Regions from separate parts of the Mesorhizobium sp. WSM4976 genome, predicted to be linked through region 2. Evidence: predicted binding sites of a transcription regulator. Region 2 holds the regulator's gene; each other region holds the start of a gene.
The links. Region 2 encodes PhoB, which activates phosphate uptake and scavenging genes when phosphate is short. Its sites were predicted from a motif close to TGTCATNNANCTGTCAT; they were not measured.

Region 1: phnF (phosphonate metabolism transcriptional regulator PhnF) is a predicted target of PhoB. The motif match lies at 997-1,013, and genes of this name have one in related genera.
Region 3: P9272_RS21815 (LTA synthase family protein) is a predicted target of PhoB. The motif match lies at 3,545-3,561, and genes of this name have one in related genera.

The regions. Positions count from the first base shown of each region.
Region 1 covers NZ_JARTVT010000003.1:118,944-128,590, forward strand. Annotated here, with positions in the region: gene phnH (phosphonate C-P lyase system protein PhnH) at 1-454, opposite strand, end outside; gene phnG (phosphonate C-P lyase system protein PhnG) at 454-915, opposite strand; gene phnF (phosphonate metabolism transcriptional regulator PhnF) at 1,052-1,789, shown strand; gene P9272_RS04675 (zinc-binding alcohol dehydrogenase family protein) at 1,796-2,812, opposite strand; gene P9272_RS04680 (ABC transporter permease) at 2,883-3,848, opposite strand; gene P9272_RS04685 (sugar ABC transporter ATP-binding protein) at 3,845-5,398, opposite strand; gene P9272_RS04690 (ABC transporter substrate-binding protein) at 5,556-6,551, opposite strand; gene P9272_RS04695 (altronate dehydratase family protein) at 6,887-8,392, opposite strand; gene P9272_RS04700 (GntR family transcriptional regulator) at 8,651-9,586, shown strand.
Region 2 covers NZ_JARTVT010000021.1:119,033-128,679, reverse strand. Annotated here, with positions in the region: gene pstC (phosphate ABC transporter permease subunit PstC) at 37-1,023, shown strand; gene pstA (phosphate ABC transporter permease PstA) at 1,027-1,878, shown strand; gene pstB (phosphate ABC transporter ATP-binding protein PstB) at 1,875-2,678, shown strand; gene phoU (phosphate signaling complex protein PhoU) at 2,699-3,406, shown strand; gene phoB (phosphate regulon transcriptional regulator PhoB) at 3,424-4,113, shown strand; gene P9272_RS24585 (ROK family protein) at 4,414-5,658, opposite strand; gene xylF (D-xylose ABC transporter substrate-binding protein) at 5,928-6,968, shown strand; gene P9272_RS24575 (sugar ABC transporter permease) at 7,199-8,551, shown strand; gene P9272_RS24570 (ATP-binding cassette domain-containing protein) at 8,570-9,370, shown strand; gene P9272_RS24565 (CHASE domain-containing protein) at 9,503-9,647, shown strand, end outside.
Region 3 covers NZ_JARTVT010000018.1:56,020-65,666, reverse strand. Annotated here, with positions in the region: gene fabF (beta-ketoacyl-ACP synthase II) at 1-1,119, opposite strand, end outside; gene P9272_RS21830 (acyl carrier protein) at 1,154-1,390, opposite strand; gene fabG (3-oxoacyl-[acyl-carrier-protein] reductase) at 1,593-2,330, opposite strand; gene fabD (ACP S-malonyltransferase) at 2,391-3,332, opposite strand; gene P9272_RS21815 (LTA synthase family protein) at 3,611-5,545, shown strand; gene P9272_RS21810 (PLP-dependent aminotransferase family protein) at 5,605-7,008, opposite strand; gene P9272_RS21805 (NADP-dependent oxidoreductase) at 7,116-8,033, shown strand; gene rpsF (30S ribosomal protein S6) at 8,625-9,119, shown strand; partial or broken gene rpsR (30S ribosomal protein S18) at 9,119-9,334, shown strand; gene rplI (50S ribosomal protein L9) at 9,498-9,647, shown strand, end outside.

The sequences.
Region 1 (9,647 bases), on a different contig from region 2:
TCTTTTCGATCCCCGGACCTTCGAGCAGCAGCGAGGGGCCGGAAGCAAGGTCGTCGACCAGGAGGATCAGCGTTGTGGAGCGGTCGGGATATTCCTGCGTGCCCTGCGCAAAACCGTCGAGCGCCGCCATCTCCTTCGGATTGGCGATCAGGGCAAAATGCGCGTCGGCCGGCGTGTTGGCCAAAGGCGCGCCGGTGTGAAAGCCGACCCAGGCCTTGACCGAGGCTTCCGCCTGCAGCGGCGGATCTAGCCAGACCGGTGTGCCGTTGTCGCAGAGCGAAAGCGCCACGGCGCCTGCCGTCGCCGACAATGGCGCCGGCGGGCGGGCGAGTTGCGGCAGGTTCTGGACGGTGCCTGGGCGCGCAATCGCATCCATGATGGCGCGGAAAACAACTTGCGCGTTGAAGACCGGCTCGGCGAAGCCGCCGTCGATCGATTGCGTGGTGATATCCATCAGTCCTCTCCGCGCACCATGGTGAAGAAATCCACTTTCGTGGCCGCCGTCTCGACGCGCCGCGTCTCTCGCGCTGCGTCGAGCGCCGCGCGCAAGGGCGCGGCGAGCTTTGTCTCGATCGCTTCACGCTGCGCCGGGTCCTGCCAAAGCGCGTCGGCGATCGCGGCGAGCCTCGCCTTGTCCTTGTCGCGCCCGAGCGCATAGGAATGGCCGACCTGGCCCGAAGGCAGCCGCACCGTGGCGCGGGTGACGGTCGCCTCGCCGACATTGAAGGGCGCGCCGCCGCCGCCGATCCGTCCGCGCACCGTCACCAGTCCGGTTTCCGGACCGCGCAAGAGCTCGGCCTCGGAGGGCAGGCCCGACTCGTTCCACAGGCGCGCAATCTCATCAGATTCGGCGTGCGCCAGCGTCGCCATCAAGGCTTTCCGCCCGGCCTGCTCGCGCGCTTCCTGTCCTCGCATGGCGTCGCTCCTTGCATGCGTAAAATTTGTCTATTGATATAGACAATTATACAAATTATACTTATCTCGTAACGGGAGTCCATGACGGGTGGATGACAACCCGGGGGAAAATGCATGAGGGCGATGGGTGACCGGACTGGCGAGCAGCATCGAAAGGCGCAACGGCGTGTCGCTGTGGCGGCAGATCGCCGACAAGATATTGCAGGGGATCGCAAGCGGCGATTTTGCCGAGAATGCGGCGCTGCCGCCCGAAGTCGCGCTGGCGGAACGCTACGGCGTCAACCGCCATACGGTGCGCAGCGCTATAGCCGCGCTAGTGCAGGAAGGCGTGCTCAGGGCCGAGCAGGGGCGCGGCACCTTCGTCCTGTCGCGCAAGCGGCTGTCCTATCCGATCGGCGCGCGCACGCGCTTCTCGACCGGGCTGCAGGGGCAGACGAGCGAGCGGCATATCGCGCTGTTGTCGTCCTCGACGGAGCCGGCCAGCCGACGCATCGCCGAGGCGCTGGGCATCGCCAAGGGCGCGGCCGTCATCCGCCTGGAGACGCGCGGCGAGGCCGATGGTCACGCGGTGTCACGCGCAACCACCTGGTTCGACGCCAAGCGCTTCGCCGGCATCGAGGACGCGATGGCGCAGACGGGGTCGATCACCACCTCGCTGAAGCGCTTCGGCATCAACGATTATCTGCGGCACTCGACTGTGCTGTCGGCGCGGCACGCCGATGCCGACGACCTCGCAGCCCTCGATCTGCAGCCCGGCGCCATCGTGCTGGTCACCGTAGCTGTCAATGTCGCGCTCGACGGTCAGCCGATCCAGTTCGCGGAATCGCGCTTTCCGGCGGAGCGAGTGGAGTTGAGACTGTCGGCCGGCGATTAGCGGCGCTCACCCGACCTCGATCACCGCCTTGATCAGCCCCGACTTCTCATGCGTCCATCTGGCGAGGTCGCGCGGCGTTGCGGCAAGCGTCGTGCGATGGGTGACGAGCTTGCCCAACGGCACTGTGCCGTTGCGGATCGAAGCCGCGACATGCTCGAAATCGGCCTTGAGCGCGTTGCGGCTGCCGACCAGCGTCATCTCGCGCTTGTGGAATTCGGGGTCGGAGAAGGTGATGTCGTCCTTGACGACGCTGACCAGCACCAGCGTGCCGCCGTGCGCGACATGGGCGAAGGCCGACTGCACCGATGCCGTGTTGCCGGTCGCGTCGAAGACGAGGTCAAACCCTTCGCCGCCGGTCGCCTGCCGCCCCAGTTCGGCAGCTGTGGCCTTCGAGGCGTCTAGCACGGCAAAACCGAGTTCCTCTTCGGCGAAGCCGAGGCGCTCGCTGCTCATGTCGAGCAGGCTGACGTCGAGCCCGGCGATGCGGGCGAAGATCGCCGTGCCCAGCCCGATCGGGCCGGCGCCGATGACCAGCGTGCGCTGGCCGGGGAGCCCAAGCGATCGACGCACGGCGTGCGCGCCGATCGCCAGGAATTCCACCGCCGCGGCATCGGCCAGCGAGAGGCCGTTTGTCGGATAAAGGTTCTGCGCCGGCACCAGGATCTCGTCGCACATGGCGCCGTCGCGATGGACGCCCAGCACCTCGATCCTCACGCAGCAATTCGGCTTGCCGTTCCGGCAGGCGATGCATTTGCCGCATGAAAGATAGGGGTTGATGATGACCGGTTCCCCGACGGCAAGATCGACGCCTTCCCCCTTTTCGACGATGGTGCCGGAAACCTCATGGCCCATGATGCGCGGGTAGGCGAGGAAGGGATGCTTGCCTTCGAAGATGTGGTAGTCGGTGCCGCAGATACCGACATGGCTGACGGCGACACGCGCCCAGCCGGGCGGAGGCGCGCCGGGCGCTGCGCGGTCTTCCAGGGCAAGCTCGCCGGGCGAACGGCAGACAACGGCTTTCATATCGCAAATCCAAGGCAAAAGAGCGTCGGCCTCGCTCTAGCGGGGCCGGCGCGGACGTTTCGGGGAGGTGTCATTTGCCGCGACGGCGCAGGCCGTCGAAGTAGACGATGACGATGATCAGTGCTCCGGTGATGACGCGCTGCCAGAAGGTGTTGACGTTGAGCAGGTTGGCGCCGTTGTTGATCGTCGACAGGATGAAGGAGCCGATCAGCGGCCCGTGCACGGAGCCGATGGCGCCGAACAGCGAGGTGCCGCCGATGACCGACGAGGCGATGGCCTGCAGCTCGTAGGTGTCGCCCTGTGTCGGGTTGCCGATGCCGATGCGCGAGGCGAGCAGCACCCCGACGAAGGCGGCGAGCAGGCCGGACAGGATGTAGGCCATGAAGATTGTGCGCGGCACGTTGACGCCGGACAGGCGTGCGGCCTCGGCGTTGGAGCCGACCGAGAACAGATAGCGGCCCCAGCGCGTGTGGTGGAGGAAGATGTAGGACGGTATGGCGACCAGGATCACCATCCAGAACAGATAGGGGATGCCGAACAGCGAGCCGCGCGAGAAGGCCTGGAAAGGATCGCTGTTGATCGAGATCGAGTTGCCGTTGGTCATCAGAAGGCCGATGCCGCGCAGCGAGGTCATGGTGGCCAGTGTGATGATGAAGGGCGGCAGGCCCATCTTGACGATGCCGAAGCCGTGGAAGAGGCCGATGGCGACGCCGACCAGCAAGGTGATCAGCACCGCCGCCCAGATCGGCCAGCCGGCATTGATCAGAAGCGCCACCACAACGGTGGTGAAGCCGACCACGGCGCCGACCGACAGGTCGATGCCGCCGGTGATGATGACGAAGGTCTGGCCGACGGCGAGGATCGCGATCAGCGAGCCCTGGCGCAGAAGATTGGTGATGTTCAGCGCCGTGGCGAAGGAGGGCGTGGCGACAGCCAGCACGATCCACATCAGCAGCAGAAGGCCAAGCAGGGTCAGGCCGAAGAGCGCGTTGAAATTGCGCTTGGGTTTTTCGGCGGGGATCGCCTCGGTGCTCATTTTTGTCCTCCCGTCTTTTCTTGTTTCTCGGCCAGTGCCTGCCCCAGAATGTCCTCGTGGCTCGCGGTGCGGAACCCATGCGTGGCGACCAGCTTGCCGCGCCGGAACACATGCAGCGTGTCGGCAAGCTCGTAGACTTCCGGCAGATAGGACGAGATCAGGATGATGCCCGCCCCCTTCGACAACAGCGTCGAGAACAGGCGGTAGATCTCGGCCTTGGTGCCGACATCGACGCCCACCGTCGGCTCATCGAAGATGAACAGCTTGGCGCCATGCGCCAGCCATTTGCCGATCACGATCTTCTGCTGGTTGCCGCCTGAGAGGCTGGAGGCGAGCGCTCTACGTGTCGGCGTCTTGATGCGCAGGTCGGCGATCTGGCGATCGGCCTCGGCTTTCTCCATGGCTCCCGAGATCAGCGCGTTGTTTGAGATGCGCTTGTAGATCGGCAGGTTGAGGTTCATGCCAACCGACAGGTTGAGACACAGGCCCTGATCACGACGGCTCTCCGGCGCCAGCGCCATGCCGAGCTTGATCGCGTCGTGCTCGGAGTTGACCTGGACCTCCTTGCCCTCCCACAGGATCTGGCCGGCCGATTTCTTATGACGGCCGTAAAGCGTGGTGACGAACTCGCTGCGCCCTGCGCCGATCAGGCCGTAGAGACCGACGATCTCGCCGGCGCGGACCGTCACCGAGACATTCTCGAAGCCTTTGCCGGAGAGGTTCTTCGTCTCGACGATCGTTGCCCCCGGCGTGAAATGCTCCTTGTGATAGATCTGCTCGATCGAGCGGTTGATCATCAGCTTGACCAGCTCGGGCTCGTCGGTCTCGGCGATGTTGCGGGTGCCGACCAAAGTGCCGTCGCGCAGCACGGAAACGCGGTCGGCAAGCTCGAACACTTCCTCCATGCGGTGGCTGATGTATATGATGGTAACGCCTTCGCCCTTCAGCCGGCGGATCAGCTTGAAAAGCTGGTCGGCCTCCTTGCGGGTGAGGTAGGCGGTCGGCTCGTCGAAGATCAGGAACTTCGTGCCGCGAACGGTAGCTCTAGCTGCGGCGATCAGCTGCTGCTGGCCGATGGTTAGGTCGCCGAGCACGACATGCGCCGGCAGGTCGAAGCCCAGCCCGTCGATGATCTTCTGCGCATCCTTGACCATCGCGCGCTGCTGCAGGAGGCCGAAGCGGGATTCCTCCTCGCCGAGGAACATGTTGGCGGCGACCGTGAGATGGCGGCAGAGCACCACCTCCTGGTGGACGGCGTTGATGCCCAGCGCCATCGCCTCATGCGGCGTGGCCAGAGCCACCGGCTTGCCTTCCCAGATCACCTCGCCCGAGGTGCGCGGCATAACGCCGGTCAAGAGTTTTATCAGGGTCGATTTGCCGGCGCCGTTCTCGCCGACGATGGCGTGGATCTCGCCCGCCTTGAAGGCGAGGTGCACCGGCTTCAGCGCATGCGTGCCGGGGTAGCGCTTTTCCAGCCCTTTGAGCTCGAGGATCGTCCTTCCCGGCTGCAGTGTGGGGGCGGGGTGCAGTTCCTGCGCCGTCGACGTCATGACAATCCTCCCAGATTGGTCTCAACCATTGGGTACGCAGCGATGCGTCTGCCGCGCATCTTGAAGTCAGAACCTAGATCAGGACCGGCAATTTCCAAATGGCCTGACGAATGTTTCCGGGGCGCGAGGCCCCGGAAACGAGTGTGACGACGCTTGCTCAGTTGAGCTTCGGGTTGAGCAGCGCGTCGATCTTGGGATCCTTCATGTTAGCCTTGGTGACGAGGTTGGCACCGGTGTCGACATTGGCCTCCACCTTCTCGCCCTTCGACGCGGCCAGAGCGGTCTTGATGCCGTCATAGCCCATCCGGTACGGGTCCTGGACGACGAGGCCGGAGATGACGCCATCGTTGAGGAACTTGATCAGCTTCTCGTCGCTGTCGAAGCCGATCAGCGCCACCTTGCCGCCAAGATTGTTTTCGGCGATGGCCTGGCCGACGCCCTGCGCCATGATCAGGTTCGAGGCGAAGATGCCCTTGAGGTCCGGATTGGCGGTGATCAGGTCGGTGGCGATGTTGAGACCGGTGGTGGCCTGACCGTCGGCATATTTGTCGGCGACGAGCTGAAGGCCCGGATATTTGGCCTTGATCTGTTCGATGAAGCCCTGCTTGCGCTGCTCGAGCGAGCCGGCGCCGGGAAGCGCGGTGATCAGCGCGACCTTGCCTTCCACCTTGCCACCATTGGCGGCGCCGATCGCGGCGGCGAGACCGTCAGCCGCGACGCGGCCACCCTGGACGTTGTCGGTGGTCAGGAAGGAGGTGAAGGCCTTGGAGTCGGCGCCGGAATCGATGCCGATGACCTTGACCTTGGAAGCGGCCTCATCAATCGGTTTGCCGAGCGCCTTGAACTCGGTCGGCGAGATGACGATCGCCGCCGGGTTGCTGGCGACGGCGTTTTCGAGGATCGAAATCTGGCCGTTGACGTCGGTTTCGGCTTGGGCGCCGAGCTCGGGCACCTTGATGCCGAGGTCCTTACCGGCCTTGCGGGCGCCAGCCAGCACGATCTGCCAGTAGAAGGAGGTGGTGTCCTTGACGATGATCGGAATGGTCACGTCGGCCGCCGCGGCGGGCGCGGAATGCATCGCGCCGGCAAGCATCGACGCCGCGGCCAAGGCCACGAAAGCGCGGCGGTTGAGAAGGCTGGTCACAAATTTCATTAGGTTCCTCCCTAAGGTCGCCTGGTGAAGGTTCGGAAGCTCCATCTGGACAGGCGCGGGCCAAACAGAACTTTATCAATAAAAAACAGATGCCATTTTTTGATAGAGCATTGCCATGGCCGATGCAAGCGGTCTCTGGTGCCGTTTGTGTGATGCGGGCGAGGGCCTTTTCTGCCCTACCGGCTCGCCTCGGCGGCACATAGATGCTTCCCGTTCCTCCCGTTGGCATGGAACGATAATTCCATCTCTCTGTCAACGTGGAATATTCATTCCTTCGCAAGGTCGCACGTGGGAAGGCCGGGTTGCTGGCCTCCGTCGCAATATTGACTTGCGGACTAAAGCGTTGCGCCGAGATGCCAGGGCACGAATTCGTTGTCGCCGTAGCCGAAGGCCTCGCTCTTGGTCTTGCGGCCGGACGCCGTCTCGATGATCAGCTCGAAGATCTCGCGGCCCATGCCGGCAATGGTCTTCTCGCCCGAGGCGATGACGCCGCAATTGACGTCCATGTCCTCCTCCATCCGGTGGTACATGGTCGAGTTGGTCGCGACCTTGATCGAAGGTGTCGGCCGGCAGCCGAAGCAGGAGCCGCGGCCGGTGGTGAAAACGATGACATTGGCGCCGCCCGCCACCTGGCCTGTCGCCGAGACCGGGTCGTAGCCGGGCGTGTCCATGAACACGAGGCCGTGGCCCGAAACCTTCTCGGCATAGCCGAAGACGCCATTCAACGGCGTCTGGCCGCCCTTGGCGACGGCGCCCAGCGATTTTTCAAGGATGGTGGTCAGGCCGCCGCGCTTGTTGCCGGGCGAGGGGTTGTTGTCGATCGAGGCACCGTGCTTGGCGGTATGCTCCTCCCACCACTTCACAAAGCCGTCGAGCTTGGCGGCGATCTCCGGCGAGGCGGCGCGATAGGCGAGCAGGTGCTCGGCGCCGTAGATCTCGGTCGTTTCCGACAAGATGCCGATGCCGCCGACTCCGGCCAGGATGTCGACAGCGGCGCCGAGTGCCGGGTTGGCGGTGATGCCCGACATGCCGTCCGAGCCGCCGCATTGCAGGCCGACGACGATCTCGCTGACCGGGATGGGCTCGCGCTTGAGGTGGCCGACCTCCTCGGCGATCTCGGTGAGCACGCCCATCGCCTTCTCGACCGATTTGCGCGAGCCGCCGGCGTCCTGGATGTTGAAATGACGTTTTCCCGCCGCGACACCCTTCTGGCCATAGAGAGTGAGCTGGTTGACCTCGCAGCCGAGCCCGACCATCATCACGCCGCCGAAATTCGGATGGCGGGCATAACCCGCAAGCGTGCGGTGCAGAACCATCATGCCGTCACCGGTGCCGCTCATACCGCAGCCCTGCCCATGGACGATCGGCACGAAACCGTCGATGCCGGGATATTTCGGCAGAATCGTCCGGTTGGCCTCGTCGGCAATGGCGTGGCAGACGGTGGCCGAACAATTGACGCTGGCAATGATGCCGATGAAGTTGCGCGTGCCGGCGCGCCCGTCGGCGCGCCGGTAGCCCATGAAGGTGCGCTTGCGGTCGGCTTCGGTGGCGTGCTCGGCCTCGCTCGGTGGCACCACCGGCAGGCGGCCGCTCTCGAAGACCAGATTGTGCGAATGGACGTGCTCGCCGGGCGCTATATCCTGCGTGGCGCGGCCGATCGCCTGCGCGTATTTCACAACTGCTTCACCCGCCGCGATCGGCCTGATCGCAACCTTGTGGCCAGGCTCGATCACCGCGATCGCGGTGGCGCCGCCCGGCAGCGCGGTGCCAATCTCGATGTGGCCATTGGCAACCGCGACATTGTCGGCGGGGGAAAGAAGAATGGTGTTTGCAGGGTTCACGAGCGGCTGTCCTGGGTCATCCTGGGAATGCGGGCGGATTGACATGCGCCCATTTGAAGGTAATGTCTTTTATCGTGAAAAAACATTTTTGCGTCAATTGTTTTTTCATCAGCGGCGGCCGGCGCCCTTTGTTCGATGCGCGACCGCCCCGTTTGGCAAGCCGGCGAAAAGCGATTCCGCTTTTCGGGGCCGTGCCTTAGGAGACACCAGTCATATCGCGCTTTCGGCCGTCCGTCGCAAGCGCTGGGGGATACAGGCATGTCGAAGAGCAACAACGTCTACAAGGACGCGTTCAACCGCTGCCTGCGGCTGCTCGACGAGACCCAAAGCCTGCCGTCCGAGCCGGAACTGGGCACGCTTCTCGGTGTCAGCCGCACCACGGTGCGCAGCATCCTTTCGCGCATGGAAGAGACCGGGCTGATCGCCTGGAACAAGCGCAACAAGACAGTGCTCAGGGGGCCGCGGCCGGAGGATTTCTTCCCCGAGGAAGAGACAGACTCACTGGCCGAGATCATCGAGCGCTCCTTCATGCGCAGGCTGCTTGCCGGCGGCGCCGAGGCCGGCATGCAGATCAACGAGCTGGAGCTGGCGCGCGAGATCGGGGTGGGCACCACCAGCGTGCGCGAGTTCCTGATCCGCTTCTCGCGCTTCGGGCTGATCGAGAAGCGGCGCAACAGCCACTGGGTGCTGAAGGGTTTCACGCGCGCCTTCGCGCTGGAGCTGACCGAGATCCGCGAGATGTTTGAGCTGCGCTCGGCTGCTGCCTTCGCCGCGCTGCCGGAAGACAGCGCGGTGTGGGCCGATCTCGACCGGCTGGAAATCGATCATCGCCGGCTTGCCAGCGACATCGCCACCCGCTTCAACGAGTTCTCCGAGCTGGACGAGCGTTTCCACCGGCTGATCCATCGCGCCTCGCACAACCGCTTCATCGTCGACTTCTATGACGTGATCGCGATGATCTTCCACTACCATTATCAGTGGAACAAGGCCGAGGAGCGCCAGCGCAACGAAGTCGCGGTGCAGGAGCATCTCGCCTATATCGCGGCGCTCAAATCACGCGATCCCGGCAAGGTGGACGCCGCCTGCCGCAAGCACCTGAAGTCGGCGCGCCAGACGCTGCTGAGCTCGATACCTGAAGGACGCCAGGCGCAGCCCGCCGACGGTACGTTATCGGGCACATTTGCCCGGGCATGAACGGGTATCGCGCCGCGTTGCCGCAGCACGGTTTTGCCGATTTTCCGGCCGCATTCCCCGT
Region 2 (9,647 bases):
GCGCCCTCCTGTCTCTTTCGAAATGCGAGGGGCCGAATGAGTGCCGTTTCCCAAGCCGCGACATCGCCCGCCATGCGGACCAGAGAAGCGACGGTGCGCCGCTTTGCCTTCACCGACATGGTCTTCCGGGCGGCCACGCGCGCTTCCGCCATCCTCGTGCTGGTTCTGCTCGGCGGGGTCGCCATCTCGCTGATCGCCGGATCGTGGGAAGCACTGTCGAAATTCGGAATATCCTTCCTGACGACCGGATCCTGGAACCCGGTGACCGAGAATTTCGGCGCGCTGGCGCCCATCTACGGCACCATCGTCACCTCGGCCATCGCCATCATCATCGCCGTGCCGATCGGCATCGGCATCGCCGTCTTCCTGACTGAGCTTTGCCCCCGCCCGCTGCGGCGCCCGATCGGCATCGCCGTCGAGCTTTTGGCCGGCATTCCCTCGATCATCTACGGCATCTGGGGCCTGTTCGTCTTCGCGCCGTTCCTGCAAACGACGATCCAGCCCTTCATCATCTGGCTCTTCAAAGGCATCCCCGGCCTCAACAGCCTGTTTGCGGGGCCGCCCTACGGCATCGGCCTGCTGACCTCCTCGCTGATCCTGGCCATCATGGTGCTGCCCTTCATCACCTCGATCACCAAGGACGTGTTCGACACGGTGCCGGCGGTGCTGAAGGAATCGGCGTACGGCATCGGCTGCACGACCTGGGAGGTGACGCGGCGCGTGACCATTCCCTACACCCGCGTCGGCATCATGGGCGGCGTCATGCTCGGCCTCGGCCGTGCGCTCGGCGAGACAATGGCCGTGACCTTCGTCATCGGCAACGCGCATCGCATCAGCGCCTCGCTGTTCGCGCCGGGCACGACGATCTCGGCGACGATTGCCAACGAGTTCACCGAGGCCGATGGCGCGATCTACACGTCCTCGCTGGTGGCCCTCGGCCTGATCCTGTTCATCATAACATTCATCATCCTGGCGCTCGCACGCTACATGCTGCTGCGCATCGATAGCCGCACGGGAGCCTGACCGATGTCGACTGCCCAATCGCTCCACCAAAGCCGCAAGCGCAAGAACGCCGTGATGATGGCGCTGTGCGTCATCGCCGCCGGCATCGGCCTCGCCTGGCTGGCGCTGATCCTTGGCGCCCTGCTCTACAAAGGGCTCTCCGGGGTGTCGCTCGCCGTGTTCACGCAGATGACGCCGCCGCCCGGCGATGCCGGCGGCCTGCTCAACGCCATCTACGGCAGCATCGTGATGACCATCATCGGCATCGTCGTCGGCACGCCGATCGGCGTGCTGGCGGGCACCTACATGGCCGAGTATGGCCGTTTCTCGAAGCTCACCACGGTAGTGCGTTTCATCAACGACATCCTCTTGTCGGCCCCCTCGATCATCGTCGGCCTGTTCGTCTATGAGCTGATGGTGCGGCCGATGGGGCACTTCTCGGCCATTGCCGGCGCCGTCGCCCTGTCCATCCTGGTGATCCCGGTCGTGGTGCGAACCACCGAGGACATGCTGAACCTCGTGCCCAACGCGCTGCGCGAGGCGGGCACCGCCATCGGCGCGCCTCGCTGGGTGGTGATCCGCTCCGTCGCCTACCGCGCGGCACTGTCCGGCATCGTGACCGGCATATTGCTGGCGATCGCCCGTATCTCCGGCGAGACGGCGCCGCTACTCTTCACCGCGCTCAACAACCAGTTCTGGTCGAGCAATCTCAATGCCCCGATGGCCAGCCTGCCGGTGACCATCTTCCAGTTTGCTCTCAGCCCCTACGAGGAATGGCAGCAACTTGCCTGGACGGGCGCACTCATAATCACCCTGACGGTTCTCGGGCTGAGCATCATCGCCCGCAGCCTAACCGGACGCAGAGAGGACAGATGAAACCGATGTTGTCCACCGACCTGAACGTAGCCGACACGACCGTCGAGAAGGCCAAGATCGAGATCAAGAACCTCAACTTCTACTATGGCCAGTCGAAGGCGCTGAAGGACATCAACTTGTCCCTGCCCGAGCGCAGCGTGACCGCCTTCATTGGCCCGTCGGGCTGCGGGAAGTCGACGCTGCTGCGCGTCTTGAACCGCATCTACGAGCTCTATCCGAAGCAGAGCGCCGAGGGTCAGGTGCTGCTTGACGGCAAGAACATCCTCGACCGCTCGCAGGACCTCAACCTGCTCAGGACCAAGATCGGCATGGTGTTCCAGAAGCCGACGCCGTTCCCGATGTCGATCTACGAGAACATCGCCTTCGGCGTCAGGCTCTATGAGAAGATCAGCAAGGCCGAGATGGACAGCCGCGTCGAGTCGGCGCTGAAGCGCGCGGCGCTGTGGAACGAGGTCAAGGACAAGCTCAACGCCAGCGGCCAGAGCCTCTCCGGCGGCCAGCAGCAGCGCCTTTGCATCGCCCGCACCGTGGCGGTGAAGCCGGAGGTCATCCTGCTCGACGAACCGGCTTCGGCGCTCGATCCGCTCTCGACCGCCAAGATCGAGGAACTGATCGACGAATTGCAGGCCGACTACACGATCGTCATCGTCACCCACAACATGCAGCAGGCGGCGCGCGTGTCACGGCAGACGGCGTTCATGTATCTGGGCGAGCTGGTGGAATTCGACCGGACCGAGAAGATCTTCACCTCGCCCCGCGAGAAGCGCACCCAGGACTACATCACCGGCCGCTTCGGCTGAGTTCATACGAGGACAAAATCATGGCCGAACATACCGTCGCCTCCTTCGACGAGGATCTGAGGCAGATCAGCCGGCTCATCACCGACATGGGCGATCTCGCCGGCTCCATGGTCGGCGGCTCGACCAGGGCCCTGCTCGAAAGCGACAATGCGCTGGCGCAGCGCGTCGTCTCCGACGATGCCATCATGGATGCGCGTCAGCGCGAGCTTGACGACCGCGCCATCACGCTGATCGCCAAGCGCCAACCGATGGCGGACGATCTTCGCCACGTGGTCGGCTCGATCCGCATGGCGGGCGACCTCGAACGCATCGGCGATCTCGCCAAGAACATCGCCAAGCGCGTCGGGTCGGTCGGCGTCAGCACCGCCCCGCGCGACCTCACGCATTCGATCGATTCCATGGCGCAGCTGGTGCTGATCCAGGTCCAGGGCGTGATCCAGGAATATACGGTGGGCGATGCCGCGGCGCTGGCCAAGCTTCGCAACGATGACGAACGCATCGACGTCAAATACACCTCGGTGTTCCGCGAGCTGTTGACCTACATGATGGAAGACCCGCGCAACATCACCCCTTGCACGCATCTTCTATTCTGCGCCAAGAATCTCGAACGCATCGGCGACCATGTGACCAACATCGCCGAGAACGCCTATTATGTGCTGACCGGCACGCAATTGCCCGCCAACCGTCCGAAGCAGGACGAGACGGCAATGTCGGCGCCGGCCGCCTGAGGGAAAAGGTTACCCCGATGATCGCGCCACGCATCATGGTGGTGGAGGACGAGGAGCCGCTGGGGGTGCTGCTCCGCTACAATCTCGAATCCGAGGGTTACCAGGTGGAAGTGGTGACCCGCGGCGACGAGGCCGAAATCCGCCTTCAGGAAAACGTTCCCGACCTGCTCGTGCTCGACTGGATGGTGCCGGCGGTCTCAGGCATCGAGCTCTGCCGGCGTCTCAGGATGCGGCCCGAAACCGAGCGGCTGCCGATCATCATGCTGACAGCGCGCGGTGAAGAAAGCGATCGGGTTCGAGGTTTGTCCACCGGCGCCGACGACTATCTGGTCAAGCCGTTCTCGACGCCGGAGTTCATGGCGCGCGTCAAGGCGCTGCTGCGCCGCGCCAAGCCTGAGGTGCTGTCCAGCGTGCTCAAGGTCGGCGACATCGTGCTCGACCGCGAATCGCATCGCGTCTACCGCAAGAAGAGCGAGATCAGGCTCGGCCCGACCGAGTTCCGCCTGCTCGAATTCATGATGCGGCATCCCGGCCGCGTGTTCTCGCGCAGCCAACTGCTCGACAATGTCTGGGGCGAGACGATCTATATCGACGAGCGTACGGTGGACGTCCATGTCGGCCGCCTGCGCAAGGCCGTCAACAACGGCCGCATGCCGGACGTCATCCGCACCATTCGCGGGGCGGGTTACGCCATCCGCGAGGAGTAGGATACGGTGCCAAAGTGGTGACGGGGCAGGCACTTCCAGCATCCACGCTGGTGGGTAGCCGAGACGCTTGTGCGTCGTCAACCAACGGGCGGAGCAAGGAGCGCAGCGACTCGGCGCAGACCCGCGGATCCATGCTGCGGCTCGAAGCGTTGCGACGGTCCGGATTTTTCGCCGCTGCGCCCTACGATCAAGGTAACGGCACGGATTCCAGGGTCTCCGCGACGGAGCTTCGCTCCTGCTTCGCTCCGAAATGACGAAGCTCAAAGGCCTTCGCTGATCTCCGGCGAATCGGAAACGCGCTCAGGCCACGTTCTTCCCCGCCGCGTCAGTTCTCGCCTGGACGCCCGGCGCGAAAATCTCCTGGTCGACGAAGGTCAACGCGCGCATGGCGCAGCCTTCGCGGATCAGCGGCAGCTCGTTCGGCTCGGTGTCGAAGGAGATCGAGCTCGAGTGCTGGCCGCCGGCGGTCCGGGCGATCGCCTCCCTCAGCGCCGGCTCGATAAGGTCGAAGGCGGCCGCGCTGACGCCGACCATAGCGACAGGCGCAGGGTCGATAAGGGCGAACAGGCTGCCCAAACCGAAGCCCAGCGCCTCGCCGGCCCGGCGATAAGCCTCCCGCTCGGGGCCGTCCTCCTGCCGGGCCTTTGCAGCCAGCGCGCGCATGTCGGCGTCGCCGATGTCGATTGGCGCGGCGTCCTCGCTTATCCCCATGGCGCTGCGCCAGATCGCGTAATTGCCGGCATAGGCCTCGACGCAGCCGCGGCGCCCGCAGCGGCAAAGCGCGCCGCCCGGACGATGTATCATGTGGCCGAACTCGCCGCCGGAAGAATGCGTGCCGGTGAACAATTCGCCCTTCAGCACAAGGCCCATGCCGATGCCGTGCGAGAGCAGGATGGCGATGAAATTGTCGCGATAGCGCTCGGGAGCGCGCCATCGCAGTGCCACCGCCATCATGTTGCAGTCGTTCTCCATGGTGGCGGGGATGCCGAATTCCCTCTCCAGGATGTCGGCGAACGGAATGTCGGTCAGTGGCGTGATCGGCGACCACAGCATGGCGCGCGAGTGGGAATCGGTGATGCCTTGAATGCCCATTGCGATGCGGGCGACACTGCTCACGTCGAGGTCGGGATCCTGCAGGCGGCGCCGGACGATCGCCAGGCACTCGCCGATCAGCTCGTCGCGCGGCATGACAAGCGTGTCCAGGCGCCGCTGCTCCTCGGCGATCACCTGGCCGGCATAGTCAATGACGGCGACCGACAGGAAGTTCAGCGACAGCACCACGGTCAGCACCGCGGCGGCTTCAGGATTCAGCGCCAGGCCGATCTGCGGCCGGCCGCGTTTCAACGCCGTCGGTTCGCTGGCCTTGCTCTCGGTGAGAATGCCCTCCTGGATCAGGTCGGCGGAGATCGCCGAAATGGTCGAGTGGCTGAGACCGGTGGTGGCGGCAATTTCGGTCCGCGATGGCTGGCCGGCGCGACGCACGGCCGAAATCACCATGGCGCGGTTGCGCCGGCGCAAATCGTCGTGACGGATTCCGACCGACATCGTCTCGCTTGTCCTCCCTGGTCATCGGGGCCTTGTGATGATGCCATGGCCTGTCGCTGACACGCTGGGAATAGTGGCAGAAGCCAAAGCCGATGTCATTATTTATTGCGGACGCCGAAAAAAATGCCTTGGCCCATCAAAAGCCATCAGAATCTCGGTTGACACCTTCATATCGGTGGACCAGTATTTTTTTGAGGCTCGAAAAAAAGCCTCTATGCCGGCCTTCGGGCCAGTCTGGGTCGCGCCGCACAAGGCGCAGGGAGGATATCATGAAGAAATTCGCAGCCGCCATCCTGGCGGGCGTTGCCATGTCGCTGACGCTGGCTTCGGTTGCCGAGGCGAAGGGCAAGGTGATCGGCGTCTCGTGGTCGAATTTCCAGGAAGAGCGCTGGAAAACCGACGAAGCGGCGATGAAGGCCGCCATCGAGGCCGCCGGCGACAAGTATATTTCGGCCGACGCGCAGTCCAACCCGGGCAAGCAGCTGACCGACGTCGAAAGCCTCATCTCGCAGGGCGCCAATTCGCTGATCATCCTGGCGCAGGATGCCTCGGCGATAGGCCCGGCCGTGCAGAAGGCGCTCGATGAAGGCATCCCGGTCGTCGGCTATGATCGCCTGATCGAGAACAAGGACGTTTTCTACCTGACTTTCGACAACAAGGAAGTCGGCCGCATGCAAGCCCGTGAGGTGTTCAAGGCCAAGCCCGAAGGCAACTACGTCTTCATCAAGGGCTCGGGTTCCGATCCAAATGCCGACTTCCTGTTCTCGGGTTCGATGGAAGTGCTGAAGGAAGCGATCGACAGCGGCAAGATCAAGAATGTCGGCGAGGCCTATACCGACGGCTGGCTGCCAGCCAACGCGCAGAAGAACATGGAGCAATTCCTGACCGCCAACGACAACAAGGTCGACGCGGTCGTGGCGGCCAATGACGGCACCGCCGGCGGCGTCGTCGCGGCGCTGACGGCGCAAGGCCTGGCCGGCACCGTTCCGGTTTCGGGCCAGGACGGCGACCACGCGGCGCTCAACCGCATCGCGCTCGGCACGCAGACCGTCTCGGTGTGGAAGGACGCGCGCGAGCTCGGCAAGAACGCCGCCGAGATCGCCTCGCAGCTCGCCGACGGCAAGAAAATGGGTGACATCGCCGGCGCCAAGGACTTCACGACGCCTGGCGGCAACACCGTCAAGTCGTTGTTCCTGACCCCGATCGCGATCACCAAGGACAATCTCAACGTCGTCATCGATGCCGGCTGGATCAAGAAGGACGAAGTCTGCGCTGGCGTTGCCGCCGGCAGCGTCAAGGTCTGCAACTAAGCTCGCCGACGTTCGATCAAGACACCTACGCCGCGGCTCGGAGCGGTTCGTTGAACCGCTCCAGTTCCTTTGGCCGCAATCCCGGACGGAAAACCGCTACGCACTTTTCCTGGGATTTGCTTAGAAGCCGCGGCGTTTTCTCAGAAAGTTTTGTGTTTCCGCTTCTGGCGGATAGCTTCTAGGCTTGCTCCGGCATCCGCGCCAGACGGGCAAGCCGGCGAGAGGAAATCATGACCGACACGACGTCTACCCAACCGGCAGACACCGCGCGCGCCTCGGAGCTGGGCGCCGTCGCCCGGTTCCTGAAGGCAACCGAGCTGGACACCCGCATGCTCGGCATGATCGGCGCGCTGCTCTTGATCTGGGTCGGGCTGCATGTGATCTCCAGCCTGCGCCTCGGCGTCAATCCGCTCGACTTCGACAGCCGCACCTTCCTCACTCCGCGCAACCTCTGGAACCTGTCGGTGCAGACTTCGGCCGTGGCGATCATGGCCTCCGGCATGGTGCTGGTCATCGTCATGCGCAACATCGACTTGTCGGTCGGATCGGCCGAAGGGGTGATCGGCATGGTCATGGGGTTTGCCCAGGTGCATTTCCTGGTTCGCTTCGTCGGGCTTGAGCTCGGCAATCCGTGGATCTGGGTCCTCGCATTGCTGATCGGCCTGGCGCTCGGCCTCATCATCGGCGCTTTCCAGGGCTTCATCATCGCCTATCTCGAAGTGCCGGCCTTTATCGTCACGCTGGGCGGATTGCTGGTGTGGCGGGGCGCTGCCTGGTGGGTCACCAGCGGCCAGACCGTCGCGCCGCTCGACGCCACGTTCCAGCTGATGGGCGGCGGTCCGGCGGGCTCGATCGGCGCCAAATGGAGCTGGGTTGTCGGCATCGTCGCCTGCCTGGCGGTTATTTTCATGCATTTCAACGGCCGCGTGCAACGCAAGCGCTTCCGCTTCCCACTGCGTCCGGTCTGGGCCGAGACGCTGCTTGCCACGGTCACCTGCGCGATCATCCTGGGCGCCGTGTGGCTTGCCAATTCCTATCCGTGGCCAGTCGGCATCGTGAACCGCTATGCCGCCGCCAACAACATCACCGTCCCCGAAGGCGGACTGTTCATTGCGCATGGCATCGCCATTCCGGTGCTGATGGCGGTCGCCGTCGGCCTGATCATGACCTTCGTCACCAAGCGCACGCGCTTCGGCCGCTATGTCTTCGCCATCGGCGGCAATCCGGAAGCGGCCAACCTCGCCGGCATCAACACGCGCTGGATCACCATGAAGGTGTTCATGATCATGGGCGTGCTGGCGACGATCGCGGCGGCGATCTCCTCGGCCAGGCAGAATTCATCCACCAATGCGCTCGGAACGCTGGACGAGCTGCTGGTCATCGCAGCAGCCGTCATCGGCGGCACGTCGCTCGCCGGCGGTTCCGGAACCGTGCTCGGCGCCATGCTCGGCGCGCTGCTGATGCAGTCGCTGCAGTCCGGCATGGTGCTGCTCGGTGTCGATTCCCCGCTGCAGAGCATCGTCGTGGGCGCCGTGCTGGTGGTGGCGGTGTGGCTCGACACACTTTATCGAAAGCGGGCCTGATCAGTGAGGAGAAACAACATGGCTGACAAATCCGCTCCCGCCGGCGTTCCACTGGTCGATATGCGCAACATCTCGATCGCCTTCGGCGGCATCCGCGCCGTCGACGACGCGTCCGTCGATCTTTTCCCCGGCGAAGTGATGGCGCTGCTCGGCCACAACGGCGCCGGCAAGTCGACGCTGATCAAGATCCTGTCGGGCGCCTACAAGCGCGACAGCGGACAGATCTTCATCAATGGCGAGGAGGTTTCGATCTCGAATCCGCGCGACGCCAAGAAATACGGTGTCGAGACGATCTACCAGACGCTGGCGCTGGCCGACAATGTCGATGCCGCGGCCAATCTCTTCCTCGGGCGCGAGCTGATGACCGGCTGGGGCACGCTGGACGACGTCGCCATGGAAGCCGAGGCGCGCAAGGTGATGGGCCGGCTCAATCCGCGCTTCCAGCGCTTCAAGGAGCCGGTCGTCAAGCTGTCGGGCGGACAGCGGCAGTCGGTGGCGATCGCGCGCGCCATCCTGTTCAACGCCCGCATCCTGATCATGGACGAGCCGACGGCGGCGCTCGGGCCGCAGGAGACGGCGCAGGTCGGGGAGTTGGTCAAGCAGCTCAAGGCCGACGGCATCGGCATCTTCCTGATCAGCCACGACATCCATGACGTCTTCGAGCTCGCCGACCGGGTCTGCGTGATGAAGAACGGCCAAGTGGTCGGCACCGCGCGCACCACCGACGTCACCCAGGACGAAGTGCTCGGCATGATCATTTTGGGCAAATGTCCGCCCGGCGCCATTCCAGGCCCTGGCGCGCTGAAGATCGCGGCGTAAACTCACGCATATAGCCGGCTAATTAACGGCTGCGTGATGTACCAGCCACGGTGATGATTTGACCGCGCCATTGTGTTGACGCGGAGACTTGCCCATAAAGATCGTCGACCGTCCACGGGCCACATCTTTGATTTGAAGAAGCTCTTTCCTATCGTTGCCTTTGTCGCCGTCGCGCTGATCAGCCTGACGATGGCAGGGTTCGCCTATTTCGCCACGCAAGAGGCGGCGCGGATCAAGTTCGAGGGCACCGCCGACGACGCGCTGAGCCGCATCGAGA
Region 3 (9,647 bases), on a different contig from region 2:
GATGGTGGCGGGGGCGACGTTGTCGCGGATGGCGAGGATCGAGAAGATCGCTTCCGCGGCGCCCGCGGCGCCCAGCAGATGGCCGACCGACGACTTTGTCGACGACATCGAGATCTTCGAGGCGGCGTTGCCGACAAGCCGCTCGACCGCGCCAAGCTCGATCGTGTCGGCCATAGTCGAGGTGCCATGGGCATTGATGTAATCGACATCGGCCGGAGAAAGCTTCGCCCGGTTCAGCGCCGCTGTCATGCAGCGGAAGGCACCGTCGCCGTCCTCGGCTGGGGCGGTGATATGGTAGGCGTCGCCGGTCAGTCCGTAGCCGGTGACTTCGGCGTAGATCTTGGCGCCGCGCGCCTTGGCGTGCTCGAGCTCCTCCAGCACGACGACGCCGGCGCCCTCGCCCATGACGAAGCCGTCGCGGTCTCGGTCATAGGGTCGCGACGCGGTCTCCGGCGCGTCGTTACGCTCGGTGGAGAGCGCGCGACAGGCGGCGAAGCCCGCGATCGACAGCCGGGTGATCGGCGCCTCGGTGCCGCCCGCCACCATGACGTCGGCATCGCCCCACATGATCAGCCGGGCCGCGTCGCCGATGGCGTGGGCGCCGGTCGAGCAGGCGGTGACGACCGCGTGGTTCGGGCCTTTCAAGCCGTGGCGGATGGAGACCTGGCCCGAGACCAGGTTGATGATCTGCCCGGGGATGAAGAAGGGGCTGATGCGGCGCGGGCCGCGATCCTTGAGGATCATCGCGTTTTCGGCGATGCCGTCGATGCCGCCGATGCCGGAGCCGATCAGCACGCCGGTGGCGCACTGGTCCTCATGCGTCTGAGGCTTCCAGCCGGAATCGGCCAGCGCCTCGTCGGCCGCCGCGATGCCGTAAAGGATGAAGTCGCCGATCTTGCGCAGTTCCTTCGGCTCGAGCACGGCCTCCGGATTGAAGGTGCCGTTCGAGCCGTCGCCGCGCGGGATGATGTGGGCGATCTTGCAGGCAAGATCGTCCACTTCGAACTCGGTGACGCGGCGGCAGGCGCTGCGGCCGGAAAGCAATTCCCGCCAGCTATGCTCGACGCCCATGCCAAACGGCGAAAGCAGGCCAAGGCCCGTGACGACGACACGCCTCATCGCAGGTCCTCCCCGGTTATGCCTGCGAAAGAACTCAGGCCGAGGCCTTGTCGATATACTTCACGGCGTCGCCAACAGTGAGGATCGTCTCGGCGGCATCGTCCGGAATCTCGACGCCGAACTCTTCTTCGAACGCCATCACGAGTTCGACCGTGTCGAGGCTGTCCGCGCCCAGGTCGTCGATGAAGCTCGCCTGCTCCGTCACCTTGTCGGCATCGACGCCGAGATGCTCGATGACGATCTTCTTGACGCGCTCTGCGGTGTCACTCATTTGGGCAATCCTCGTCTCATGTTGTCGATCTTCGTTAGCGGGCGGAATGCCGCTAATCAAGCTGAAAGATGGTCTTGCGGGCAACGCAACGCCACAGGACCGGTTTTTGCCCGAACCGCCGGGTTGCGGGCCGCATTACACGAAAAATGACGGGCGTCCAAGCCGAAATGGCTGTTTTCACAGGCGTCTGGGGCTTGGCCGGTCAGATCATCGCCATACCACCATTCACATGAATGGTCTGGCCAGTGACGTAAGCCGCCTCGTTGGAAGCAAGGTAGGCAACGGCGGACGCGACCTCGGCGCTGGTGCCCATGCGCCTTGTCGGGATGGCCGCCATGATCGTCTCCTTCTGCTTGTCGTTGAGCTTGTCGGTCATGGCCGATTCGATGAAGCCCGGGGCGACGCAGTTGACGGTGATGTTGCGGGTGGCGATCTCCTGCGCCAGGGACTTGGAAAAGCCGATCATGCCGGCCTTGGAGGCGCAGTAATTGGTCTGGCCGGGATTGCCAGTGACGCCGACCACCGAGGTGATGTTGATGATGCGGCCATGGCGGCGGCGCATCATCGGATGGGTCAACTCGCGGGTCAGCCGGAACACGGCGGTGAGATTGACCTCGATCACGCTGTCCCAGTCGGCGTCCGACATGCGCACGAAGAGGCCGTCCTTGGTGATGCCGGCATTGTTGACCAGGATATCGACGCCTTCGAGATCCGCTTCCGCTTTCTGTCCGAGCGCCTTCACCGCGTCGCGGTCGGTCAAATCGGCCGGAAACAGTTTAACGCGGTCGCCGAGCTCACCCGCCAACGCTTCCAGCTTCTCCACGCGCGTGCCATGCAGGCCGACGATGGCGCCCTGGCTATGCAGCACCCTGGCGATCGCCTCGCCGATGCCTCCCGATGCGCCGGTGACGAGCGCCTTGCGGCCGGTCAGTTCGAACATTTTTCTCTCCTGATCTCAGAGAGGCACCCTTGGCACAGGTGCCGTCAAATCGCCAGCCTGTCAGGCAAGCGCCGCCAGCGCGGTCTCGACGTCCGGCGCCGTGCCGACGGCGCCCGTGGCGATGTCGCGGTTGATGCGGCGCGCGAGGCCCGACAGCACCTTGCCGGCGCCGACCTCGTAAAGCGTGGTGACACCATTGGCGCCGAACCATTCCACCGTCTCGCGCCAGCGCACGCGACCCGTCACCTGCTGGACCAGCCGGCGGGCGATCTCGCCCGGGTCGCTGGTCGGTGTCACGGTGACGTTGGAGACGACCGGGACCACCGGCGCCCGCTTCGCCACGCCGGCCAGCGCCTCGCGCATGATCTCGGCCGCCGGCGCCATCAGCGCCGAGTGGAACGGGGCGGAAACCTGCAGCATCAGCGCCCGCTTGGCGCCCTTTTCGGTGCACAGCTTCGCCGCCAGCTCGACCGCCGCCTTGGCGCCTGAAATCACCAGCTGGCCGCCGCCATTGTCGTTGGCGACCTGGCAGACGGAGCCTTTGGCCGCTTCCGCGCACGCCGCTTCGACATCGGCCTGCTCGAGGCCGATGATGGCCGCCATGGCGCCCTCGCCAGCGGGCACCGCAGCCTGCATGGCGTTGCCGCGGGTGCGCAGGAGCTTCGCCGCGTCGCCGACCGAAACGAAGCCGGCGGCGGCAAGTGCTGAATATTCGCCCAGCGAATGACCGGCGACATAAGCAACCTTATCCTTCAGCGAGAAGCCGCGCGCTTCGAGCGCCCGCATCGCCGCCAGCGACACCGCCATCAGCGCCGGCTGGGCGTTGGCGGTCAGCGTCAGCGTCTCTTCGGGCCCTTCCCAGATCAGTTTCGACAGGCTTTCGCCGAGCGCGGCGTCCACTTCCTCGAAGACGCGGCGCGCTTCCGGGAATTGATCCGCGAGGTCCTTGCCCATGCCCACGGCCTGGCTGCCCTGTCCCGGAAAGGTGAATGCGACGGCCATTTTTGCTCTCTCCAGAGGCTGGTTTTTCCCTGCCTCTGGCGCAAGGCGGACGGCCAAGTCAAGCCCGAGGGCGTCCCTTTAAGCCGTATTTCAGCCGGAAAATCCGGCTGACTCCCTGTTCCCAAAGGGCTTTTTGGCGATCACACCTGATGAAAACCGCTCACGTTTGGTTTGCTGGCTCTTCTTATTTCCGCCACAGGCGCTAGCTTTGCGTGACACTTTGATGACAGAGCCGTGACGCGCGTGGAAGGTGTGTTGCAAGGGCCCGGGGGAGTTCAGTGGCAAGGATCAGGAAAGGCGCGGCCAAGCCCGTGCCGCGATTTTTGGAAGACGATCCGTCCACCGGCTACCTGCCGGGGCGACCCTGGCCGACCGTACGCTACGGCCTGGCGACACTTCTTGTCTCCGCCCTGCTCGTCTTCGCGATCGAGTGGATCGTGCGCGGTGACTTCTTCGGCACGGTCGATTTCTTCCTGCAGCCCTTCAAGCCAGGCTGGACCACCATCATCGTCTTCGCGCTGATGCTGGTCGGACTGGACGCCGTGATTGGCCGCAGCCACCAGAGCCTGATGATCGTGGCGCCGCTGACGCTGGCGCTCGCCTTCGTCGGACACCAGAAATCGCATTATCTCGGCGATCCGCTCTATCCGACGGATTTCCTCTATGCCCGCCAGATCATGGCGCTGATGCCGCTTCTGGTGCGCGAACGGCCATGGACGGCCATCATGCTGGCCGCGGCAATCGTCGGCGGGCTGGCGCTGCTGGTCTATGGCTGGCGGACCTGGCGCCGGCGGGTGCCGATCCTCAGCCGCAAGGGCCGCCTGGCGCGGCTGGCGCTTGCCGTGCCGCTGCTCGCCTTCTTCGTCTCGATCATGGACTACGCCACCTTCTCCTGGACGCGCGACCGGCTGCAGATCATCCCGATCATGTGGGACCAGAAGGAAAACTACGCCTCGAACGGTTTTGCGCTAGCCTTCGCGATGAACGTGCCGATGGCGCATGTCTCGGCGCCACCGGGCTATTCCGAAAAGGCGATGGACGCGATCCAGCGGCCTGACATCGCCGCTTCGGTGCCGGACGAGAAGCCGGATATCGTGGTGGTGATGAGCGAATCCTTCTGGGATCCGACGCAACTGCCAGGCGTCGGGATCAAGCCGGACCCGATCCCGACCGTGCGCGCCTTGCGCTCCGGCTCGATGTTCTCGCCCGAATTCGGCGGCATGACCGCCAATATCGAATTCGAGGCGCTGACCGGCTTTTCCAACGCCTTCCTGCCGGCCGGCTCGATTCCCTACCAGCAATATGTGCGCAGCCCAACGCCCTCGCTGGCCACCTTCCTGAAGAGCGAGGGCTACCGGGCGCGCGCCATCCATCCCGGCACCAACTGGTTCTGGAACCGCGGCGCCGTCTACGCCGATTTCGGCTTCAGCGACTTCCGCTCCGAGGAGACGCTGCCGCCTATGGAAAAGCGCGGGCCGCTGGCTTCCGACGCGGCGATGACCGACGAGATCATCCGCGAGGCCGACGACAACGATGATGACGACCCAGTGTTCCTGTTCGCCGTCAGCCTGCAGAACCACGGCCCCTACGAGCCCTACCGCTACTATAATCCGACACATTCGGTCGAAGCGCCGATCAGTTCCTGGGCGCGGGAATCGCTGCTTTCCTATGCCGAGGGCTCGGCCGACGCCGACCACGGCCTGCAGCGGCTGATCGACTGGGCGAAGAAGCGTGAGCGGCCGACCATCATCGCCTTCTTCGGCGACCACCTGCCGCCGCTAGGGCCCGTCTATGTCGAAACCGGCTTCCTCAAGGACAATGTCGCGCCGCGCAAGGAGCCGAGCCCGGAGGCAGCGCTCGAGCATCACGACACGCCGTTGGTGATCTGGTCGAACCGCTCCGGTCCGGTGCAAAACCTGGGCTCGGTGAGCCCGGCCTTCCTGCCCTATCACATTCTCACCGCAGCCGGCATCACCCACCCGTACTATACCGGCTTTCTCGGCGCGCTGCGCGAGCATTACCGGGTGGTCGACCGCAACCTGCTCCTGTCAGCCGCGGGCGAAGCGACGCCGGACTGGGCGAGGCAGAAGCAGATCGACCCGAAGATCAACGATTTCCGCCTCATCCAGTACGACATGATGTTCGGCAAGCGCCACTCGGCGCCCGACTTCTTCCCTGAGACGGTGGAAAAGCTCGTCGCGCATACGAGTTGAGCCGGTCGGCTATTTGGAGGCGGGATCGCCGCAACCGTGGTCACTGAACGCGCCTGGCGCTATTGCGCCGCTTGCGCGAGTTGTCGGCAATACTGTGCGAGCCGACGCGTATCCAAATTGGTCACGCCGAGCAGGAGTCCCTGAGAGAGGGGTGATCGGACACACCATTGAGAAAGAGGCGACGGAGCCAAGCCGAACGAGCGGGCGCGGCCGGCGATCTCCGCATCGGACATTGAGGCGGTTGTCGAGACAATGACCGCGAGGCCAGCAGTGGCTTCGACTTTCAGCGACTTCGACCCGATCTGTGCGAGACCGTCGAGCACGGCCTGCCGGCGAGAGGCGTAGAGGCGCTTCATGCGCCGCAGATGCCGAATATAGTGCCCCTCGCGCAGGAACTCGGCCACCGCGCCTTGAAGTGCCAGGGCTGGAGCCGGAGCCAGGCAGGCGCACACGTCACCGAACCGGCCAGTCATTCCAGTAGGCGCAACGACGAAGCCGAGGCGCAGAGCCGGGGTGATCGTCTTGCTGAAGCTGCCAACATGGAGAACCCGTCCGTCATGATCGAGCGATGCGAACGCCGGAGCCGCCCGGCCGGTCAGTTGCAGCTCGCTCAGATAATCGTCCTCTATGATCCAGGCGTCGCTCCGCCGGGCCCAGGCGAGCAACGCAAGTCTGCGGCTCAGCGACATCGTCATCCCGAGCGGGGCATGTTGCCCTGGCGTGATGATTGCCAGTGCCGCGTCCTGGGCGCTCCGGATGGCACAAGCGACATCCAGGCCTTCGGCGTCGACCGGAACGGTCGTCGCGGTGATTCCAGCCAGATCGAGCGCTTTGCGTGTGATCGGGAAGCTCGGATCCTCGATCAAAGCTCGAGACCCCTCCACTTGCAGCGCCCGCACCGCCAGACCAAGCGCCCCGGAATAACCTCCCGTGACGAACACCTGGGCGGGACTGCACCGAAGACCCCGGGCAATTCCGAGGTAGGCCGCGATCTCCTTTCGCAGTTGCGGGTCACCCCGGGGATCGGGATAGCTGACCGGCGCGGCCGCCGCCCTCCGCGCCGCCCGCGCGACGACGCGCGACCACAGCTTGAACGGAAAGGCGTCCTGTGAGGGCACGCCCATCTGGAACGGCAAGGGTGGCGTTCCGTAGGTTTGGAACAACTCCGGCAGTGGCGCCAAGTCGGGCGACGACAAGGGCGGCGGCGAAAGCGAGCGGCGCTTGGCGACGCGAGTGCCCGCCGCGCCGGCGCCAACGGCGAACTGCTCGTCTATAAGGCGCTGATACGCGACGCGTACGGTGCCGCGCGAGACGCCGAGTTGTGCGGCCATGTCACGCCAAGAAGGAAGCTTTGCCCCCGGGTCCAGCCGCTCCGTCTCTATGGCGTCCCGGAACGCCCGGTAGATCTGCGTCGCCAGCGGCGTCCTTGCGGCACGGTCGACATCGATGGGCAGGACGGTCATTGGGCAATGGTACCATCATTCCCGCCAATCTTGGTCCTGTTTCATAACCAGAGCCGGACACATCTACCGGCCATCGTCACGTAACCAAGGATCGAGGAGACAGTTTCATGAAAGCAATTGTCGTGGAGGACCGGGCCGCAGGGACTGCCGGGATGACCCTGGTGGACCGGCCCGAGCCGCAGGCAGCGATCAACGACGTCGTTGTCCAGGTTCATGCATCGGGATTCGTCCCAACCGAACTCGAGTGGCCATCGACCTGGGCCGACCGCCGCGATCGTGACCGGACCCCATCGATCCCTGGGCACGAACTGGCGGGGGTGGTCACCGCTCTCGGCTACGGCACGACGGGGCTCTCGTTGGGACAACGCGTGTTCGGCCTTGCCGACTGGCACCGCGACGGGACGCTGGCGGAATATGTGGCCATGGAGGCACGCAACCTCGCGCCGCTGCCAGGCGATGTCGACTTCACGGTGGGCGCGAGCCTGCCGATCTCGGGCCTGACCGCATGGCAGGGACTGTTTCAACATGGTCGCCTTCAGGCGGGCCAGAGCGTCATCGCCCACGGCGCGGCCGGCGCAGTCGGGTCGATGGTGACGCAACTCGCACGCGAGGCCGGCGCCTATGTCATTGGCACAGGACGCGCCACCGACCGTCAGAAGGCGATCGGCTTCGGCGCAAATGCGTTTGTCGATCTCGATAACGACACCCTGGAAGACGTCGGTCGAGTCGACCTGGTGTTCGATGTCATCGGCGGCGACATTCAGAAGCGCTCCGCAGCGCTGATTCGAGCCGGGGGCACGCTGGTGACCGCCGTCGGCCCGGCCGAGACACGGCCCGTGGATGGCCTGGTGATTGATTTCGTGGTCGAGTCCGATCGCGCCCAACTGAGTGAGATCGTGCAGCGGGTGCGGGATGGACGACTGCGGACGAACATCGGCAAAGTCGCACGCCTCGACGAGGCGGTCTCCGCCTTCAACTCGACCGAGCGACGCGCCGGAAAAACGGTCATCCGCGTCCGTCCGTGAACCGGCTGGCAGGGGCGCATCGCGCATACGTTCCCTTGCCAACCCTCGTCAGTTGGTGAACTGCAGCCTGGAGAATTTGTTGGCGACGGTCTGGAAGACGTTGGGCAGCTTGGCCGGGTCCTCGACGGCGTAATAGTCGCTGCAGCGTGCCGGGCTCACCTGCCTCCATCAGCGAAAGATCGCCGCCATTCCAGCGGCTCAAAACGTCCCGAAACTATGCATTCTCCGGTCCTGTAGCCATGCTGTCCGTCCCATCCCCAGCCTCCATTCGCTGGCGATAAAACCGGACAACTCATGTGCTACCTAATCCGGACGACTCATGTGCTTACGACAATCCTGGCTGCCGCCCTTGCCTTCCCGGGAAATTGCTGTATAGACGCCTCCAATCTGCCGGTCCTTGCTGGGGGCTGAACGGAGGGCCGTGGTCTTTCAAGGCCACGACACGAAGCCAGAAGGGCTTCCAGCCTCCCGTGTCTCCGCTCTCGACCGTCTCGCGATGCTCCTTTCTTCCCCGCTCCGTCGGGTCAGACAAGTTGCAGAGGCTTAGCCGCGAGGGCCGGACAGAGAAACGAAGAAAGGCAGAAAGACATAATGGCTCTTTACGAACATGTGTTTCTTGCCCGGCAGGACCTGTCGCAGCAGCAGGTTGACGCGCTTGTCGAACAGTACAAGGGCGTCATCACCGCGAATGGCGGCTCGGTCGGCCGGATCGAGAACTGGGGACTGAAGTCCCTCACCTACCGGGTCAAGAAGAACCGGAAGGCTTACTACACGCTGATGGACATCACCTGCCCGCCAGCCGCGCTCAACGAAATGGAGCGCCAGATGGGCCTGTCGGAAGACGTCCTGCGCTTCCTGACCATCAAGGTCGAGGCGCATGAGGAAGGCGTTTCGGCGATGATGCAGAAGCGCGAAGAGCGCTCCGAGCGCGGCGGCTTCGGCGACCGCGACCGTGGCGATCGTGGCCCGCGTTCCTTCGGCGACCGCGACCGCGGCGACCGTGGTCCGCGTTCGTTCGGCGACCGTGACGGCGGCGACCGTGGTCCGCGCCGCCCGCGCGAAGGCTCTGAAGGGGGTGCAGAATAATGGTCGACATCAACCAGATCCCGACCCGGCGTCCGTTCCATCGCCGCCGCAAGACCTGCCCGTTCTCCGGCGCCAATGCGCCCAAGATCGACTACAAGGACGTGCGTCTCCTGCAGCGCTACATTTCCGAGCGCGGCAAGATCGTCCCGTCGCGCATCACCGCCGTCAGCCAGAAGAAGCAGCGCGAGCTCGCCAAGGCGATCAAGCGCGCCCGTCGCCGCGACGGTTTCATACCAAATCCCGAGTTGGGGCCTATGCCTCTAACTGCCCAGACAGGCAGGACAGCGACAAGAGCGGCGACGCCGCGCCAAGCTTCCTGACCTGTTCCTATTCATTCAGCGTCGATCCTCGATCGACCCAAGACGAAGGAACGAAACCATGGAAGTCATTCTCCTCGAGCGCATTTCCCGCCTCGGCCAGATGGGCGAGACCGTGAAGGTCAAGGACGGGTTCGCCCGCAATTTCCTGCTGCCGCAGGGCAAGGCGCTGCGCGCCAACGAAGCCAACAAGAAGAAGTTCGAGGGCCAG